One region of the Peribacillus sp. YIM B13477 genome, then DNA from elsewhere that is predicted to be linked to it. Evidence: riboswitches for the same ligand, from Rfam matches in the RefSeq annotation. Region 1 holds a riboswitch; the other holds the start of a gene.
The links. A riboswitch is a leader RNA that binds a small molecule or an ion and turns the genes downstream of it on or off. The one in region 1 is predicted to bind S-adenosylmethionine.

Region 1 (9,765 bases):
CAGTAGCAGAAAAAAAGTGTTATAAGGTCCAATCGATAAGCAATCCAGCTTGAGCTAATCCACCGCCGAAACCATATAATAAAACCTTCTCACCACCACTGAGCTTCCCTTCTTTTAATCCTATTTCCAAAGATAAGGGAATTGTTGCTGAAGAAGTATTTCCATACCCCACTAAGCTATATAAAGTTCGTTCGATTGGAAAGCCGCTTCTTTCACATATTGACTCGATCATTCTTAAATTTGCGCTATGCGGTACGAACCAATCAACATCATTCAATTGATATTCAGCATTTTTCATCACAGTTTGCATTCCTTTTGGAACGGTCGTGACAGCCCATTTATAAACCTCGCGTCCATTTTGTACAAGGTTGCCGCTATCATTTAAATCTTCACCATTTATGCGTGTCGATAGGTTTGTACTATATAAATGTTTTCCGCCTTCACCCTCCGAATATAAATGTGAAGAAAGAAAACTTGGCTGTTTTTCATCATATTCTACAAGAACTGCTCCTCCGCCGTCTCCAAATAAAATACATGTGGCTCGATCTTCATAGTCCATAAGTTTTGATAAAGTGTCCGCTCCAATAACTAGGATTTTCTTATTTAATCCCGATGTTACTAATCCATTAGCTACATGCAGCCCATAAGTAAATCCTGCACAGGCAGCGTTTAAATCAATAGCTCCAGTATTCTTAATGCCTAGCTTTGCTTGGACTAAAGATGCTACACTTGGAGTGTTGAAATCAGGAGTAAAGGTACAGACAATGATCATATCAACATCTTCGACAGATTTATCATACCGTTCCATTAAATCCTTTACAGCTTTATAACCGATATCACTAGTAAACTCCTCTTCATGTGCAATTCTTCGTTCTTTAATACCGGTACGTTTAACAATCCATTCATCATTGGTTTCAACCATTTTTTCTAAGTCTTTATTTGTTAACCTTTTTTCAGGAACATACGAACCTATCGCAGTAATACGTGCTTTGGATTTGAACATAGAATAGCCACCTCGTGTGTATGAATTGCATCATTTTATAACTTGATATTAACACCTGGTACTAATTATAAAGCAAAAAAAATCTTATGCAACTAACCGTTACATTAAAAAAAGAGCGGGGCGGGGCAAAGCAACTTTAAAGTAAAGCACCTATTAGTTTAATACAATCTTTAGAGAGAATGCCAAAAGTCATCTTCAAGACATTTCCTCTACTAATATTAAATTCTGCTTGCCTTACTGAACTTGTAAAAAAAATCCACACTCCTTAGTTGAAGCATATCTTACTTATTTATGATGACGACAGATTTGATCTTGTCTTTCGAGGTTTTGTTCGACTGCATATGTAGTGCCCCATTCACACATTGTATTTAATACAGGTACAAATGATTGACCTAACTCAGTTAAACTATATTCTACTTTTGGTGGTACTACTTTATATACTTCTCTTCGGACAAGCCCATCTCTTTCCAGCTGCTTTAATTGGTCGGTTAAGACTTTCTGGGTTATGGCCGGTATTAGAATATAAAACTCTTTTGTCCTCATTGGTTTTTGACTCAGAAAAAAAAGGATTAAGCATTTCCACTTTCCTCCTACAGTATTCATGAAAATATTTATTCCCGTATTTAGACTCTTCATTCCTCATTCCTCCTGAATAGGCACATAAAGGTGGCTATGCCACTTTATTGTGCGTTATTTTCTTCTACATCATGGGTCCATTATACTCTGATTATAAAGCAAATATAACATTGGGAGTGAACACGATGAGTGTAAAAGAGACTATAGAAAAAAGACGTTCCGTAAGGCAGTATGATCCCCATTATAAAATTAGTCCAGAAACGTTGGCGACACTTATTGAAGGAGCCAGTAAATCGCCTAACGGAAACAATATTCAAGCAACACGATACCTGGTTATAGATGAACCATATTTAAAGGATTTGTTACTGCCCATCGCTTTTAATCAACAACAGGTAATTGAAGCCTCAGTACTGATTGTTATACTAGGTGATTATCAAGCATTTGAAAAAGAAAATATCATAATGATACATGAGGATGAATTTCAAAAAGGTTATTTTGACGCATCAGTAAGAGATTATCTAACAAACGCGGCAATCAATTATTATCTAAATAAATCAAAAGAAGATTTAAAGGTTGAATTAATAAGAGACGCAAGCCTGGCGTCAATGTCGTTAGTTTTATTGGCGAACGAGGCAGGTCTTGAAACCATTACAATGTCCGGGTATGATTCCGAACAATTAAAGTCAGCCTTAAACATTTCCGATAGGTATTTAGATGTTATGCTTATTGCCATGGGGAAAGGAATGAAAGAAGGTCACAAAACAGTAAGACACGATGTTAGCAAAGTCATTTATAAAAACAAAATATAGTGAGTGTATTGGAAAGAGGGTTAAAAAGAACCCTCTTTCTTCTTAATCTTTCGTAAAACTTTAGTGTTTTAGCTTGTAATAGGTTACCGCGAGCGCAAGGGCAAGAACTGTTCCTTTGATGATATCAATCGCATCCATGATAAGGAATCCGCTCAGGACTGCACCGCTGAAGCCTCCAAAGGCATTCGGTTTTCCCGCTCCTAAAACGGAGGAACCAATGAAGGCTGCTGCGACGGCATCATTAGCGGGATCCTGAATTGATTTCCGATTTCACGCCCCTTAATGCAAGGACAATTCCCCCGATTGCAGCAAATAGAGCTGAAATCAGATGGGTATTAACTGATATCCCGGAAAGTCTAGCCGCTTCCTTATTCCCCCCACTCTAAAAAGGAATCAATCACATCTCTAACAATTTACCATTCCAGGAGTTTTTGTTTAAAGCCTTCTTCACACACTGAGATACGTCTTTAATATTTTCTTCACGAACAATTTTGGCTAATTCAAAGCCGTACATATCCCTCCTAGGATGAGCGTGTCTATCTGGCCTTTTAACATTCCTTTATTAACATCTTCCTTATTTTGGAATTTTCAGATCGTTTTTTTAGTTATAACAGATTTAACACTCTCCTTTAGGTAAGTACCTATACTAAAAGTGCATACTTACGCACTTGCAGAATGCACTTTATACTTAAAATAAATAATAGTTAAGGAGGAGAAATCTTTGAAAACTCTTGTTATCGTAGCACACCCCAGTCTAGAAACATCCCTCATAAATAAGCGATGGGTAGAAGCGCTAAGGAAATATCCGGAAAAGTATACCGTACACGAATTGTATAAGGTTTACCCTGACGGAAACATTAATGCGGAAAAAGAACAGCAATTAATCGAATCGCATAGTAATCTTGTTTTACAGTTCCCTTTTTATTGGTTTAATTGTCCGCCTCTCCTAAAAAGATGGCTTGACGATGTTTTTACTTATGGTTGGGCGTATGGTTCAAATGGAGGGGATAAATTAAAGAATCGCAAAGCAGCTCTAGCTGTATCTGCCGGAATTAGCAAAGAGGATTATAGTGAAGAAGGAAGATATCGCTATACACTTGAACATTTATTATCTCCCTTTGAAACTACCTTCCTATACTGCAATGCAGATTATCGTTCATTCTTTGCGTTTTATGGTGCTGAAAATGAGCCATCCGTGAGCGAATTGGAAAAAAGCGCACAAGATTATTTGAATTTTGTCGATAACCTTTAATAGGCAGTTCATTAAAGAAGTATTTCCTTGTCAGGGATATACTTCTTTTGATTTAATCAAAATAGCAACACCTACTGCTGTTTAGTCTCCTGAACTGGCAAACTGTTTTTCTCTCCCCACTCGCACATCATATTTAACAATGGGATGAGAGATAGACCACGTTCAGATAATGAATATTCTACTTTTGGAGGGATTTGGGGAAATTCCTTGCGTATGATAAGGCCGTCTGCCTCCAACTCTTTTAACATGATGCTTAGCGTTTTAAAGGAAATGGTACCGATACTTCGCTTCAGTTGATTATGACGCATGACCTTATTTTCAGACAACCAATACATTATGATCATTTTATATTTGCCGCCAATCAAGGACAGCGTATATCCAAAGCCAGTTTCATTCGGTTTCACACCTGCCGGAACACAGGTTTCTCGCATAAGTTTACACTCTCCTTTAGATAAGTATATGATATGAATGTTCATACTTTACAATAGATCATTATCAATCTTATTAAAAGGTAAATAAGGTCCCTATAAAAATTACAATTGCGGTCAATCTTTATACTCCAAAATGAGGGTTCAAAAAGTGCTCCTGCCACCATTTTAGCGTAAGTAAAATGATGACGATCTCCTTAACCCACCCCTTTTTAAAAAGGAAAAATCCTGTTGCATTACAACAGGATTTTTTCATATTATTGAGTAACGTAACGAATTCTTTTTAATGTTTTTGCTTGTAATAGGTTACAGCGAGTGCAAGGGCCAGCACTGTTCCTTTGACGATATCCATCGCGTAATACGGAACGGACATCATGATCAGCCCATTTTGAAGGATTCCGATCAGGACTGCACCGATGAAGGTTCCAAAGGCATTCGGTTTTCCCGCTCCTAAAACGGAGGAACCAATGAAGGCTGCCGCGACGGCATCCATTAAATAGGGTGACCCTGAATTGATTTCTGATGTCATGACTCTTGAAGCAAGGACAATCCCCCCGATTGCAGCAAATAGAGCCGAAAGCAGATAGGCAAGGATTTTGTATTTATTAACCGATATCCCGGAAAGTCTCGCCGCTTCCTTATTTCCCCCAATAATGTACATATAACGACCGTGCTTCGTATAAGTCAAAAAGATATGGGTCGCTATCACAATGACGGCCATGATCAGGATTATCCATGGCACTTGGCCAATTTTGGCGAAAAACGGGCTGATCAGTCCTGTTGCGAATGTCCCGTCGGGCATGACCATATTTTGCGAAACCGTGGCTCCTTTTGTATAGGTAAGGGCAATTCCCTGGATAATGAACATGGTAGCCAAAGTCATCAGCATGTCGGGAATTCTCAATTTAACGATCATGAATGAATTCAAAGCCCCTACGAAAAGTGAGGCACCGACCGCAGCTAATATGGCGATGAATGTATCCTGAGAAAACCAGACAAACATCGAGATGACGATGGCATTGGCCAATGATGCGACGGAGCCGACGGAAAGGTCGAAGCCATCCACGGTCAGTGATATCGTAATGCCGATCGCAATGATGGTCACGATTGAAATGGAACGCAGGATGTTTATCAGGTTAGAAGTTTGGATGAAAGATGGATTGGATACGGCGAAAATTCCAATCAGAATGATAATCGTCAATATTGTGCCGTATTTATAGAAAAAGTCGAATAGTTCCACCTTTTTCTTCGCTTTCGCTGTCTGTGTAACAGGAATGGGTATGCTCATCCTATTTACCTCCTGTTGAATAGAATAGTAGTTCTTCTTCATTCGTTTTGCTTGTTTCTAATTCGATGACAGTGCTCCCGTCATATAACACATAGGTCCGGTTGGTAATGCCAATGATTTCGGAAAGCTCGGAGGATGCATAAATGATCGCCTTTCCATTCCTTGCAAGCTTTGCAATCAATTCGAATATATCCTTCTTGGCTCCGACATCGACCCCTTTCGTTGGTTCATCGAATATGTATACATCCGCATCTGCCATAAGCCATTTTCCAATGGCAACTTTTTGCTGGTTACCACCGGATAGGTTTTCAACCTTCACTTCCCCTGAAGGAGTCTTAATGCCAAGACTTGCGATCATTTCCTTTGCCTTTTCCTTTTCCGCCTTACGATCGACGACACTGAATGTTTTGCAGAATTTACCGAGACTGGCTGCAGTCAAGTTTGCCGAGACTGATTCCTGTACAAGGACCCCTTCTTTCCTGCGTTCCTCAGGTACAAGTGCCAGCCCGCTTTTTACTGCTTCATGCGGTGATTTCAGAGAAAGCTTTCGACCATTCAGGATGACTTCACCCGCTGTGATGGACGTATGACCGAAAAGGGTTTTACACAGCTCCGTTTTCCCAGCCCCGACCAGCCCAGCCAAGCCGATTATCTCGCCTGCTTTAATATTCAGACTGACATTCTTAACTTTCTCGGCATCTGACAATCCGTTCACTTCCAGAATTACGTCTCCAATCGAAGCATTCACTTCAGGAAACTGTTCATCCATGGTTTTCCCGAGCATGTTCTCTACCACTTCGGCACGGGTTATGTCCTCGATTTTTCGACAAGTGACACGCTCCCCATTCCTCATGATCGTAATTTCCTCACAGATTTCAAAAATCTCAGGCAGACGATGTGAAATGAAAATGATTGCCACGCCTTTTTGCTTTAATTCATTTACAATTCGAAAAAGTTCCGTCGTCTCCGTATGACTTAACGGAGCAGTTGGCTCGTCGAGAATCAGGAATTTGCATTCTGTCGAAACGGCTCTTGCTATCAGGACCATCTGTTTTTCAGCCAAGGTCAGGTCTCTAACCAACTTTTTCGAAGGGACATGAATTTTCATATCTTCAAGAATAGAAGTGGCTTTGTTGTGCAGTTCTTTCCAATGTACCCTTTGTTTTTTTCCCATGTTTTGTACCATATCATTCAACATTACATTTTCCCCAACTGTTAAATATGGGATGAGGGCGGTATCCACTTCCTGATGAACTATTTGAATGCCCTGTTCCTGAGCAGCTTTTGGCGAGCGGATATCCCGCTTCATCCCATCAATAAAAATGTCACCAGAATAATGAACATGGGCTCCCGATAAAACTTTCATTAACGTCGATTTCCCTGCTCCGTTTGCACCGACCAATGCGTGGGCTGTTCCTGATTGTACGGAAAAATCAACATCACTCAGCGCCTTCACCCCCGGAAATTCAATCGAAATCATCTTCATTTCTAGTTGCTTGCCCATGTCCATTCCCCCTTATTGAACAGACACTCCCTTCGCTGGAAAGAGAGTGTCTCTTTTTATTTTTTATAATGATCTTTCAAAACCTTCATCCAATCTTCTTCAAATTCCGTCGATACACCCCAGCCATCGACAATATTAGACAGGTTGGCCATGTTTACCGCTTCTTTTGAAGCTTGGATTTGCTTTTGCGAAATGAATGAAGCCTCCAAATCATATGTTTGCGGTGTTTCTTCACCCGCTAATTTTTTAGCCAATATCCTCATATTCACTGCACCGATCAACTTGGGATCGACCGCTGCCGTGTAGGACCAAGAGCTATCAGCGGATTGGATTTCCTGGAGATCTGCATTCGAAACATCAATTCCATATATCTTCACTTCATCGCGGCCCGCTTCTTTAATCGCCCGGGCTGCACCGATAGCAAAGGCATCCCATGTTGCGAAAATGGCATCCAATTTACCTTTAGGGTATTTATTCAGCATTGCGGCTACAGCATTTTGTGTCTGAACCGAAGTATCAGCGGATGCCACTCCGAATCTTTCGACTTCTTTAATCCCAGGATTTTCTTTTAGTTTTTCCTTATAGACTGCATTTCTTCTTACCATTGGAGGAAAACCATCCACCCAAAGATATGCAATTGCCGCTTCACCTTTCTGTTCTTTTATCAGTTTATCGAAAGCCAGTGTTGCCAGCGCTTCATCATCTTGTGAAGTTAATGTCACGCCCTCTATTTTAGATAGATCGCTTATTGAATCGAATGTGACAACGCTTTTACCTGCATCAACCAACTTCTGAACGTCATTTACAGTTGCGGCATCATCACCATGTGAAATGATATAGCCGTCGTAATCTTCCTCCAAAGCCTGTGCTATCGCATCATGGAATTTAGCCGTATCACCATTGGCTGTGTACGTATCGACTTGAAATCCCAGTGCTTCTCCTTCTTCTTTCGCCCCCGCCAAGTATTGGGCAGTATGATCATCACCGCCAATTTTACGGATCACTTTGATCTTGGCTCCATCGCCATCAGCAAATCTTTCCGGGACATTTTCAAATGATACTTTTTCTTCTTTCTTCGATTCTGTGGAACTCTGCCCTGCAGAGCAACCCGTTAAAAGCAAAGCCGAAGCGATGGCAAAAATGAATATCCCTTTAATAGACCTTCTCATCTTGTTTCCCCTCCATGTTTTCTCATTAGTCTTATCAGTTAAGTCGGTGTAAATTCCAAAATAAAAACCTCTCTAATATAGAGAGGTTTAATCGGCTGTTTTGCAGACTTGTCCCTCTCTTATCTGTCAAAACATTTCTGTTTTGCAGGATTTAGCACCAATTCCTAATGGAACGGTTGCTGGGCATCTTAGGGCCAGTCCCTCCGCCACTCTTGATAAGAGATATATTGTGTTACGTTTTCGTAATTATCACTTTATAGGGATATAGTCGTAAAGTCAATAGATTTTTGAATATTTGAAATGTTTCCCGTTATTTTTATTTTCTTTGAAGCTGGGCTAGACGCTTTTTCTCGATTTTTTCAAGCCTCTCCAACTGCCTTAATTTCACTTCGAACAACGTGATCGGATCACGGTAAACTTCCGGATTTTCTTTCATATGCTCCAATGCAGCCTGGTAGTCTTTTATTTCCGTCTGCGTCTGCTCTATCGTTTTTTGAAGTAAGGCAAATGAACTGCGATAGAAAAGTGAGATGTCCCGATCCAATGATTTTTCAAACAATCCAAATTGGGTTAGGAAACGTTCCGTGATCATTTCGGCAACATCCAGGTAATCTTCACTTTCCAGGTATTTCTTGTAACGATTGTACATATTGGCCTTATTTTGCGGTATCGCCCCAAATAGCTTCCCTGCTCCTTTAAGCAGCAATTGTGATGGAGTCCTGCGCAAAAGGATATTAACGTTTTCGATGCGGATACTGCTTGTCATCCGGTCGGCATCACGGCGCCAGTCATCCAATACCCTGAAGTCACCTGCCAGCATAATCCGTTCTTCTTTGTATAATTCATTGAATCCGGCACTCATCTCATCCATGAACTGCTGGCTTTGTGTGAACTCCATTTGGGAACTGGCAATCCAGTCTTGAAGAGAACGGTAATATTGAGGCATGATCTTGTCAGAAATGAAGTTTTGAATCCGCTCATTCATTTCCTGGTTTAACTGTACATGGACCTGACTGAAATCACTGCTTTCCGTTAACGATTTAGAGCAATCCCTCAGTAATTCAGGAATTTTTGAATAAAGCTGACTTTTCACTTCGTCCTTAAGCGAACGATACGACCTTATGATATTTTCACTTTTTTCTTTTTCCAGATCAGCCAGTTGATTGACCGCTCCATTCAGTTTGACTTCCATCTGCTCATTCCAAGAGATGGAATGCTCGCATTTCCGCTCATTGGCAACCCGTTTTTCTAATAGATAAGATAAGGTTTTACGAATGAATGTCAGGATTTTTTCAGATCTTCTTTCCTTCCAATTATCATCTTGATAATTCGATTCAAGGAAGGCTGAAAGGTCCTTCAATTGCTGCCTGCTGTCATAATGTTTGGAGAAAGCGAACACTTTCGCATTCGGGAAATATGCATTAACTTTATCCCATGTTTCGTCTTCCATCCGGACTGCGACCTGATCACTGTATATCGTATCCATTTTATTTAATAGGAAATGGATCGGCAGTTTAGGTGCCTTCATTTGAATTTCCAATAACAGATCCCTTTCGCTGCCGGTGAAAGGAGCCCGGGCGTCAAGAACGAACATCAGGCCATCACTGCCATGTAAATAGCCTTGGAAATCGGATTCCACGCTTTGTTCCCCATTGAACCCCGGTGTATCCAATAATCGCAAATGATTATTTCTTAGGTAGTCACTGATGATTGTCACATCGACTATAGTCCCGCGC
Region 2 (9,765 bases), on a different contig from region 1:
GAAGGTCGCCACTTTCTTGAAATGCCCGCAATATGATGAGGAGCGGTTCTGCAACATCCTCCAATTATATTTGCCCCCGCATGGTGCCAATCTTCAGATTTCACATCGAGCCTATTACATGATTCTGGACCATGCCATGTTTTAGTTTCTGGATTATATGATTCACCGGAATTCGGATAAACGATAATTGGTTTATGCGTGTTTGCACGCAACACCTGTATGGCTTCCGTGATAACTGATACAGGCGCACAGTTGATGCCAATTGCGGCAATTTGCTCACTGTCCCCAAACAATCTGGCACACTCCTCCAGCAATGTGCCGTCACTTATCGCTTTTTCATTTTTCAAAGAAAAGGACAGCCAAGCATAGACTTCTGGATAATCTTTCAATAATGAATGTAATACTTTTGCTTCTTGCAGGGAAGGAATCGTTTCAAATGCTAAAATATCAGCTCCTGCTTCAATCAAAGCTGATAATCGTGAGCGATGAAATGCCGCTAAAGTTTCATCTGAAACACCATAATTCCCAACATACTCTGAACCATCTGCAAGATAAGCCCCATAAGGTCCAACTGATGCAGCAACCAATGGCTTAGGTCTAATCGTTTGATATTCTTCCTTCCAAAATTCATCTCTTGCTTTTCTTGCAAGTAAAACCGTTTTCCGGATTAGATCCAATGCCTCTTTTTCTTGTATTCCGCGGAGGGCGAAACCTTCAACCGTTGCTTGATAGCTTGCCGTTATCGCACAGTCAGCACCAGCTCGAAAGTAGTCAGAGTGAACCTGGTAAATCACTTCTGGATTTTCAAGTAATACACGTGCAGACCACAGGGGATCGTCCAAATCACACCCATGACTTTCAAGCTCTGTAGCTAAAGCTCCGTCCAAAATCATGACTGAATGACCTCGTAAAATTGCTTCAATTGGGTTAATTTTATTCTTCATGGTTTTTCTCCTCTTTTCTTTATGGTTTGTGTCAGATAATAACTTCCATAGCAAAACAAAATAAACGGAATGCCACAATATAGTGCAATTCTTTGTGTAGGATCAAATGCAATTCCTATGCAAGAAGCAAGACATAACATAAATGAAACGATTGGTACGAATGGATATAATGGTGTATGGTAAGCCAAATCATTAACTGAGTTTCCTTCGTTTATATATCGTCTGCGAAATAGAAACTGTGACGCGCTAATACTCATCCAAACTATAACCACGGCTAGTCCAGAAATGGATACAAGCACTATGTATACAGTATCCGGCGCAATAATACTCGAGAAAAGTGCTAAAACACCGCCCAGCATACTGAAAAGGACTGCATTCAATGGAACACCCCGTTTTGTCAATTTTGCAAATATTGGCGAAATGGTTTTCTTATCTGCAAGTGACCAAAGCATCCTTGATGAGGCATATAGTCCTGAGTTTGCAGCAGACAAAATGGCAGTTAATATAACAAAATTCATAATATCCGCTGCATATGGCACTCCAATTCGTTCTAGAACGGCAACAAAGGGGCTCTCTAATACGCTTGCATCCGAAACAGGCAATAATGCGGATAAAACAACGATGGTTCCTACAAAAAAGATAATCAATCTCCATAATGTCATACGGATTGCCTTTGGAATCGTTTTTTCCGGATTCACAGTTTCTCCAGCTGCAACTCCGATCAATTCAGTTCCAGAAAATGCAAAATTCACCGCGAGCATCGTCATTAGAATGGCAAAAGCACCATTTGGAAATAACCCTGCGCTTGTAACATTGGAAAATAACGGAGCTGTTTGTGCGTTAATCATTGGAATGAAACCTACCATTGCCGCAGCTCCCAGAATAATGAATATCACAATAGCAAATACCTTAATAGACGCAAACCAGAATTCGGATTCAGCGAAAAACTTTACGGTCCACGCATTTAATGCCAAGACCAAAATAGCAAATAGAGCACTCCATATCCAGACACTGATTGATGGAAACCATCGCTGCATCAACAATCCTGCAGCCGTGAATTCCGAACCTAGTGCAACAGTCCAGGTTAGCCAATACAACCAGGCTACTGTATACCCTGTCCCTGGTCCGATGTATTTGGCTGCGTAACTATGAAACGCACCTGTCTCGGGCATATGCACTGACAGTTCACCTAGACATAGCATGACTAGATAAACCACTAATGCACCAATCAGATACGAAAGGATGGTTCCGAACGGACCAGCCTGTTGAATCGTATAACCCGAACTTAAGAATAAACCCGTTCCAATCACCCCGCCAAGCGATAGCATTATTATATGCCGTGCTTGCATTTGCCTTTGAAAATCATGCTTCCTTTTGTTCTCCATTCTAACTCTCCTTAATCTTGCATCCAGAAAAAACGAAAACGCACTCCAAAAAAGAGTGCGTTACTGACAAATAAACACGTACGGTCTTATCTATCAAGGTTTCACCCCCTGGAATTAGCACAGTGTCTTTGTAGACCTGTTGCTGAGGTTTCATAGGGCCAGTCCCTCCACCTCTCTGGATAAGAAATTATTTTTTTATAACTTTATCAATCTATGAAAAAATTGTCAAGTTTTGTTTCGGAATGTAAAGACTTCCTTTTAAATGCTAACGATCATGGCTGGGGCATTAATATTAAATTGTTTTTGGAACAAGCGCTAAGCGTATTATAATGGCAAATAAAACTAACCGGGTTCATATTGGTCTTAAAAATGGCAACATCTTAAAAGATGTCGCCATTTTTTTCTTTTTCCTTAAGGACGTTCTATTTCAAATAATTCCTCTAGTTTTGTATAAGTATGACCTGCTAATCTCGCTACAGGTTTTAGCCCATTCGGGTCAATACGGCCATTATGATAAATATCTTGCTCTATATGATAACAGACTATTTTCCCTATCAGCAAATCACAACCAGGTTTGTTCTTGGAACCTGCCAATGGAATCGATTGCTCTAATGTACATTCGAACCGCACCTTCGCTTCTTCCAATCCTGGTACGGATACCTTATCACTAACAGCCAGCGTGAAATTAGTAAGACCCAATTCACTTTCGTCAGATGGGAGTTCCTTGGCCGTTCGATTTGCATCAGCAACATTATTTTCGTCAGTGATATGAACAACGAACTCACCTGTTTGAATTGCATTTCGGGCTGTATCCTTTGAAACTCCTTCTTTCCGTTGAACAGAAATGGAAATCATCGGAGGATTTGAACTGACTATGTTAAAAAAGCTGAACGGCGCTATATTGATTGTACCGGTTTCGGATTGTGTCGTAACCAGCGCTATAGGTCTCGGTATAATGCTTCCAGTCAAAAACTTATAATTATCCCGTTCAGTCAGACTTTCAGGGTTAACAGAAATCATCTTCATTCCCTCTCATTCTTATAAAAAGTTCTTTTGAAACCATGAACCTGCTGCATCAACCTCTGAACGTGTCAACTGATGACCGTAATTTTCCCACTGAACTTCAACTGTAGCGCCAGCTTGCCGTAAAAGTTGATTAAGTTCATCAGTTTCTTCTGCTGGGCAAATCGGATCGTTTTTACCTGCAGCTATAAATACAGGCATATCTGAAAGGGACGGCAAAGCAATCCCTCGTCTTGGAACCATTGGATGATGAAGAATCGCTCCTTGTAATGCCCCCTCGTAATGGAACAGCAAACTTGCCGCTATATTTGCACCATTGGAATAACCTAATGCCACCACTCTGTCACGGTCGAAGTCATATTTTCCGGATGCTGATTCCAAGAAGTCATAAAGCTCCTTCGTTCGGAAGATCAAATCCTCTTCATCAAAAACCCCTTCAGCTAACCGTCGGAAATAACGGGGCATTCCATTTTCAAGTACATTTCCCCGTACGCTCAATACGGATGAACCCGGTGAAACCATTTCGGATAATGGCAAGAGATCTGTTTCCGTTCCTCCAGTGCCATGTAAAAGCAGTAGTAACGGAGCTTCTGGATTACTTCCTTTTTGAAAAATATGTTTCATCATTTATCCTCCTCTAGTACTCTCGGCACTGCCGGCAGTAACGTTTTTTCCATAACTTCCCGCTTTTCTTCCAACCATGGCGGCAGCATTAATTTACTGCCCATCGTTTCCTTCGTTTCATCATGAGCAAAGCCGGGTGGATCTGTGGCAACTTCAAAGAGTATGCCTCCATCTTCCCTGAAATAAATCGCATCGAAGTATTGTCGGTCTGTAAAGGGTGTCACACCATAGCCATGGTTACCGATATGCTCCCTCCATTCTTTATGATCTTCATTATCGCTCGCACGCCATGCAATGTGATGGACAGTTCCCACTCCGATTTTACCGTTTGGTAAAACCGTTTTTTTAACATCGATCAAATTTCCGATATCCGATGTGGATTTGAAGCGGATGAAATCGCCCTCTTCCCCAACCTGTTGAAGGCCCATCACTTCCTCTAATAGTTCCATCGTTTTGATCGGTTTTGACGTCAATAATACAGCTCCGCCGAAACCCTTGACCGCCTTATCAGCTGGTACACCGCCGAATGACCACTCGCTATTTTTACCTTCTTTACGCTCAACCAGTTCAAGTTGCAAACCATGTGGGTCTTGGAAATCAAGATATTCCTCACCGAAACGTGAAACCTTTTCAAAGTCTATATTAAATTTACCCAAACGATTTTCCCAGAAGCCCATTGAACCCTCCGGAACTGCATATGTTGTAATCCCCACTTGTCCGGAGCCAATTGTCCCTCGGTATGCCTCAGGCCAAGGAAAGAAAGTAATGATTGTGCCCGGTGAACCGGATTCATCTCCGAAATATAAATGATAGGTGCCTGGATCATCAAAATTAACGGTTTTCTTCACCATACGCATTCCCAATACTCCAGCATAAAAATCCACATTCTCTTGAGGATTGCCTACAATTGCGGTTATATGATGTATCCCTGCATTTTGCTTTTGCATGCCGATTACTTCCTTTCCCGTTGATTAATTAGTTGATTTTGTATTTAGTGGTTTTAAATTCGCTTCAATATCCTTTCTTTTCGATTCCAAAAAAGGTGGCAGGGCAAGGTTCTCACCTAGATGCTGCTCAGCTTCATCCACTTCAAAACCAGGTCCATCAGTAGCTAGTTCAAATAATATGCCATTCGGCTCCCTAAAATAGAGTGAACGGAAATAAAAGCGGTCCACATATCCCGAGTTCACGAATTTCGATTCACTAATCTTTTCTACCCATTTTCTCAATTCTTCTTCATCATCCACCCGGAAGGCAACATGGTGTACCCCACCCCTCCCCAGCCTTTCCCGAGGTATGTCATTCCTTTCTTCAATATGGAGTTCCGCTCCTGTTCCTCCTTCACCTGTCTCGTAAACGACTATCGGATTTTGCCCCCTGATAGCGGATGGATATGTGCCTGATTTCCTGAATCCCAATACCTCGATAAGAACACTTTCTGTTTGTTCAATATTGGGTACTGTAAGTTTTACTGGTCCTAATCCAAGGATGGAAAACTCTTGCGGTACTGGGCTTCCATCCCACGGAAATCCTCCTTGAACACCGTTATTATCCTGATCGGAAACCAGAAGAAGCCTCTGCCCTTCAGGATCTTTAAAAGAAAGTACCTTTCTTTCAAAACGGCTCGATATTTCATCGTGCTCAACATTGAATTCCACAAACCGTTTTTTCCAATATTCTAGCGTCTCATCATCCTTCACCCTTAAAGAAATTTCTGAAATGCTATTGTTTCCCTCATGAGTGCGGGCAGCATTTGGAATTTCAAAAAACGTCAATTCCGTACCCGGTGAACCAATTTGATCTCCATAAAATAAGTGATACACACGAACATCATCTTGATTCACCGTTTTTTTGATTAATCGCATCCCTAAGACTTTTGTGTAGAATTCAAAGTTATTTCCCGCTTTTGCTGTAATCGCCGAAACATGATGTAATCCTTTTAATTCCATCCGTACCACTCCTATCTTTATAAATCTCCCCTTACGGAGATGAATTAATCCGCTAATAATATCTCGAATTCAAGGTATTTAACCTGAAATAATACTTTTAATGCAAATATCTTGATTTAAAGATAAACCACAGGGATAAAATTGTCAACCATTTTCATTCAAATAATTTCAACCGGATTCACTTATCATAAAATAAAAAAATCAGGCCAAAATAAATCGGTATAAGAATGGAGGTGTGATATATGGTTAAAGATTTTTTTAGCGCAATTGAAGATAGACGCTCTTATTATTCCCTTAGCAAGGAACATGTTGTTCCTGATAAAAGGATTAAAGAAGTTATCGATCATGCCGTTCAATACTCCCCTTCCGCTTTCAACTCCCAAAGTGCCAGAGTGATTGTTTTAACTGGTCAAAGCCACGACCAATTATGGGATATCACGAAAGAAACATTAAGAATAGCAGCCGATGGCAAAGATTTTAAAAAAACGGAAGAAAAAATGAGGTCTTTTATAAATGGTTATGGAACGGTTTTATTCTTTGAAGACCAGGCCATAATAAATAGGCTCCAAGAACAATACAAAACGTATGCCGAAAATTTTCCGATTTGGTCGAACCAATCTTCTGCCATTTTACAATTTGTCGTATGGACTTCCTTGGAAATTGAGGGGTTTGGTGCAAGCCTTCAGCATTATAATCCTTTAATCGATGACGAAGTGAGAAAGACATGGGATATATCACGAGATTGGAAACTCATCGCACAGATGCCCTTTGGAAAACCCACTGCAGAACCTGGCGATAAAGACTTCTCACCACTTGATGAAAGAGTGAAATATTATCAATGATATAATAGGGGCTGGCTCTACATAACGAGCCAGCCCTTTTATTTTATTTCGCTTTAGTAATCCGGAAATGTTGCAAAAAATTTTGAAAATATCAATGACGCAAAGCCTATATACTCAACAACCGGCATGATTTTGATATCCTCACTGAGGTTCAACACGTATATTTCACATCCCCCTCTTATTGAATGGGTGAAGAACGCCCTGGCAGCCATTCCTTCAAATAATATGGGAGTACACCGGAATATTGTTTAGCAGCATGTCCACTTTTCAATAGGTTATATGTCTTATCCTTACATGTTAAATGCTCCATTACTGGATTAATCATTTCCTGTGGGACCAGTCGATCATACTTACTTGCTATGACCAAAACACTAGCATCAATTTTCGATAGCTTCGCTTTTTTTCCCCTTACCTTAAAGCTACCATTAACCAAGCTATTTTTTATCAATAAATCCTTGGTTATTTGTTTTGCGGCTGCTCCGGATAATGGTACATGCCCATTAGCCCAAGCATTGAAGCGGCGCCAGTTTTGAACGTATTTCTCATCATCCGCTTGATTCAATAAAGATAAATAAGGTGATATATAGACGGGCGATGTAATTAACCGGATTCCATATTTAACTGCACTGGCCGGTATCGTTTGATAAATATCTATTGTCTCGTCAAAATCCGCTGTCCCTTCTTTAAGCGCCTCCTGCCATTGATCAAAAAATTCCGAGGCACTGAAATCCACCGGGGTCACGGAAAGTATCAAATTCTTGATCGGCTCGTCTGCAATGGCAGCATATATTGCGGCTATTGTACCGCCGAGGCAAAACCCCATGACTGTAATTTCCGATGCTCCAGAGTGGCGTAATGTACGCTGCACTCCTTTTTGAATATAATCGACGATATAATCTTCGATCGATATGTCACCATCTTCAAATCCCGGGCTTCCAAAATCAAGTAAATACACATCAAAACCTTCATTTACAAAAGATTCTATTAAACTATTACCTGGGGATAAATCAAGGATCAAAGGAGTATTGATTAGTGAATATATAAGAAAAACCGGTACCTCATATTTTTTTTGTGCTGAAGGATAAAACCAAAGCGTTGATTTGTTTTTTTTCCATACCGCTATTTTCGGAGTCAGTCCCATTTCAGGCAATGGCTGATTGGGAATATCCAATAAATGTTGCCATTTAGTTTTGGACTCAGATTGATTTTTCGGCACTTTCCGCTTAGCCATTTGAATTCTCCTGTCGAACTGAATTGAACTCAGGCAACTGTGAGCTTAACAATAAGGAGTTATTTAGAAAATCAGATATCCTTTTTTTACTCCCTTCCTTTTCATCGGATGCCAATCTTGATTTCTTTTTGATGCTGCGGGATGAATTGGCATTGCCTATATTGCGAATTGAAGAATTACCCCCGACATTCCCGCCCCTATTCTCAACAAGTATAGAGACCAATTCTTCCAACCCATCAATTTTTTCTTCGAGTTGGATGACTAATTTCGCTAAACTCGCCACATCTTTTTTTGTTGGATAATTCATGATGATGGACATTCTTTCTGATGCTTCCTGCAGACTATTTATTCTTGGCACCTGCATTTGCGCATTATCGCTCACTCTTTCGATTAATTCGCGATTATTCAGCAGATTTTGAATTTTACTATTCAGCTGTTGCTCTTTTTGTGTGCCTAGTAATTTAAGCCCTTTATAAAAATTGGATTTTTCCGCCATATATTTCTTCCTTCCTTTCTCCTCCGTTTACACTAATGCCGATATTCCACCGTCAATGATCAAAATATGACCCACCATATAGTCAGAAGCCTGGGAGGCTAAAAATACGGCGGCACCCTTTAAATCATCTTCATCGCCAAACCTGCCAGCCGGAGTTTTACCTAATATGTCATAGTTAGACTTTTCAAGAATTTTCTTTGTGATTTTAGTCGGGAAAAATCCAGGTGCAATTGCATTGACTTGGATACCGTATCTAGCAAGTTTAACTCCTAAATCCTTGGTCATTGTAATGATGGCACCCTTACTGGTGTTATAAGCTATCGTATCCAAAAGCTCTGGAAACGTCCCGCCAAGTCCTGTCACCGATGCAATATTTATGATTTTTCCGGAATTTTGCTGCTTCATGACCTTCGCTACGGCTTGTGAAAACAGGAATGTACCTGTAACGTTAACATTCAATACTTTTTCCCACTTGTCCTTGGGAAGATCCAAAAGCGGACCTGACCAAGATGTACCGCTATTATTGACAAGAATATCAATCGTGCCGAATTGAGCAACCGTTTCCTGAACGACATGGTCAATGGCACTCACATCGGTGATATCACATTCAAAGGCAACGGCATTAACACCCATCGATTGCAAGTCTTCACATACCTCCTTACAGACAGGCAGATTTCGTGAAGCGATGACTATATTTGCGCCAGCCTCTCCCAACGCCATGGCGATCTGTTTTCCCAGTCCTCTGCCACCGCCGGTAATGATAGCCGTTTTATTAGTCAAATCGAACATATTACTCAATGTAGTCAACTTTTCAGCCCTTCCTTAATGAAGTATTATTTATATAAAACAACCGTCTATATCATTATAGATAGGCCTATCCAATATTGTGCTTAAAATAGCCTTATGCCTCTGCCTTTTGTTTCATCAACATGTATCTTATATTTAATAAGTATGCTTCTGTCAGCTAGCAGAAATTGAACCTACTGGAAACGTAATTCGGCAGGCGGTAATTTATTTGATCGATTCATACCTTAGCTTCGCACAGCGTTGGATTATTCGACCTGTTCGGCATTTCTTCATCCTTCTGGCGGATTAAAAACTCAGCCGATTGCTGGATTATTTGACTGATTGAGCAAAATCGGATACTTAACCTGTTTTGTCGTTTACACTATAGAATAGTAAGGAGGTTAAAAAAAATGACGATACATCACTTTCATTTAACTGCGGAGTGGCCTGGCGGCAGAAATGATAGCGGGACGATTCATTCGGGG

Region 2: linked by a shared signal. The riboswitch ahead of mmuP (S-methylmethionine permease) and the one ahead of ACFX4H_RS21035 (sugar ABC transporter substrate-binding protein) in region 1 are both predicted to bind S-adenosylmethionine.

Annotation. Positions count from the first base shown of each region.
Region 1 is NZ_JBHZPD010000008.1:99,164-108,928, reverse strand. It holds gene ACFX4H_RS21075 (ketoacyl-ACP synthase III) at 20-1,003, opposite strand; gene ACFX4H_RS21070 (winged helix-turn-helix transcriptional regulator) at 1,289-1,639, opposite strand; gene ACFX4H_RS21065 (nitroreductase family protein) at 1,765-2,388, shown strand; partial or broken gene ACFX4H_RS21060 (ABC transporter permease) at 2,449-2,767, opposite strand; gene ACFX4H_RS21055 (NAD(P)H-dependent oxidoreductase) at 3,110-3,640, shown strand; gene ACFX4H_RS21050 (winged helix-turn-helix transcriptional regulator) at 3,712-4,071, opposite strand; gene ACFX4H_RS21045 (ABC transporter permease) at 4,352-5,356, opposite strand; gene ACFX4H_RS21040 (sugar ABC transporter ATP-binding protein) at 5,358-6,860, opposite strand; gene ACFX4H_RS21035 (sugar ABC transporter substrate-binding protein) at 6,917-8,029, opposite strand; SAM riboswitch class I at 8,146-8,251, opposite strand; gene ACFX4H_RS21030 (GTP-binding protein) at 8,346-9,765, opposite strand, start outside.
Region 2 is NZ_JBHZPD010000001.1:921,560-931,324, reverse strand. It holds gene mmuM (homocysteine S-methyltransferase) at 1-944, opposite strand, end outside; gene mmuP (S-methylmethionine permease) at 941-2,329, opposite strand; SAM riboswitch class I at 2,413-2,515, opposite strand; gene ACFX4H_RS04640 (flavin reductase family protein) at 2,741-3,349, opposite strand; gene ACFX4H_RS04635 (alpha/beta hydrolase) at 3,368-3,976, opposite strand; gene ACFX4H_RS04630 (ring-cleaving dioxygenase) at 3,976-4,923, opposite strand; gene ACFX4H_RS04625 (ring-cleaving dioxygenase) at 4,948-5,925, opposite strand; gene ACFX4H_RS04620 (nitroreductase family protein) at 6,168-6,767, shown strand; gene ACFX4H_RS04615 (alpha/beta fold hydrolase) at 6,946-7,998, opposite strand; gene ACFX4H_RS04610 (hypothetical protein) at 7,991-8,494, opposite strand; gene ACFX4H_RS04605 (SDR family oxidoreductase) at 8,522-9,283, opposite strand; gene ACFX4H_RS04600 (OsmC family protein) at 9,691-9,765, shown strand, end outside.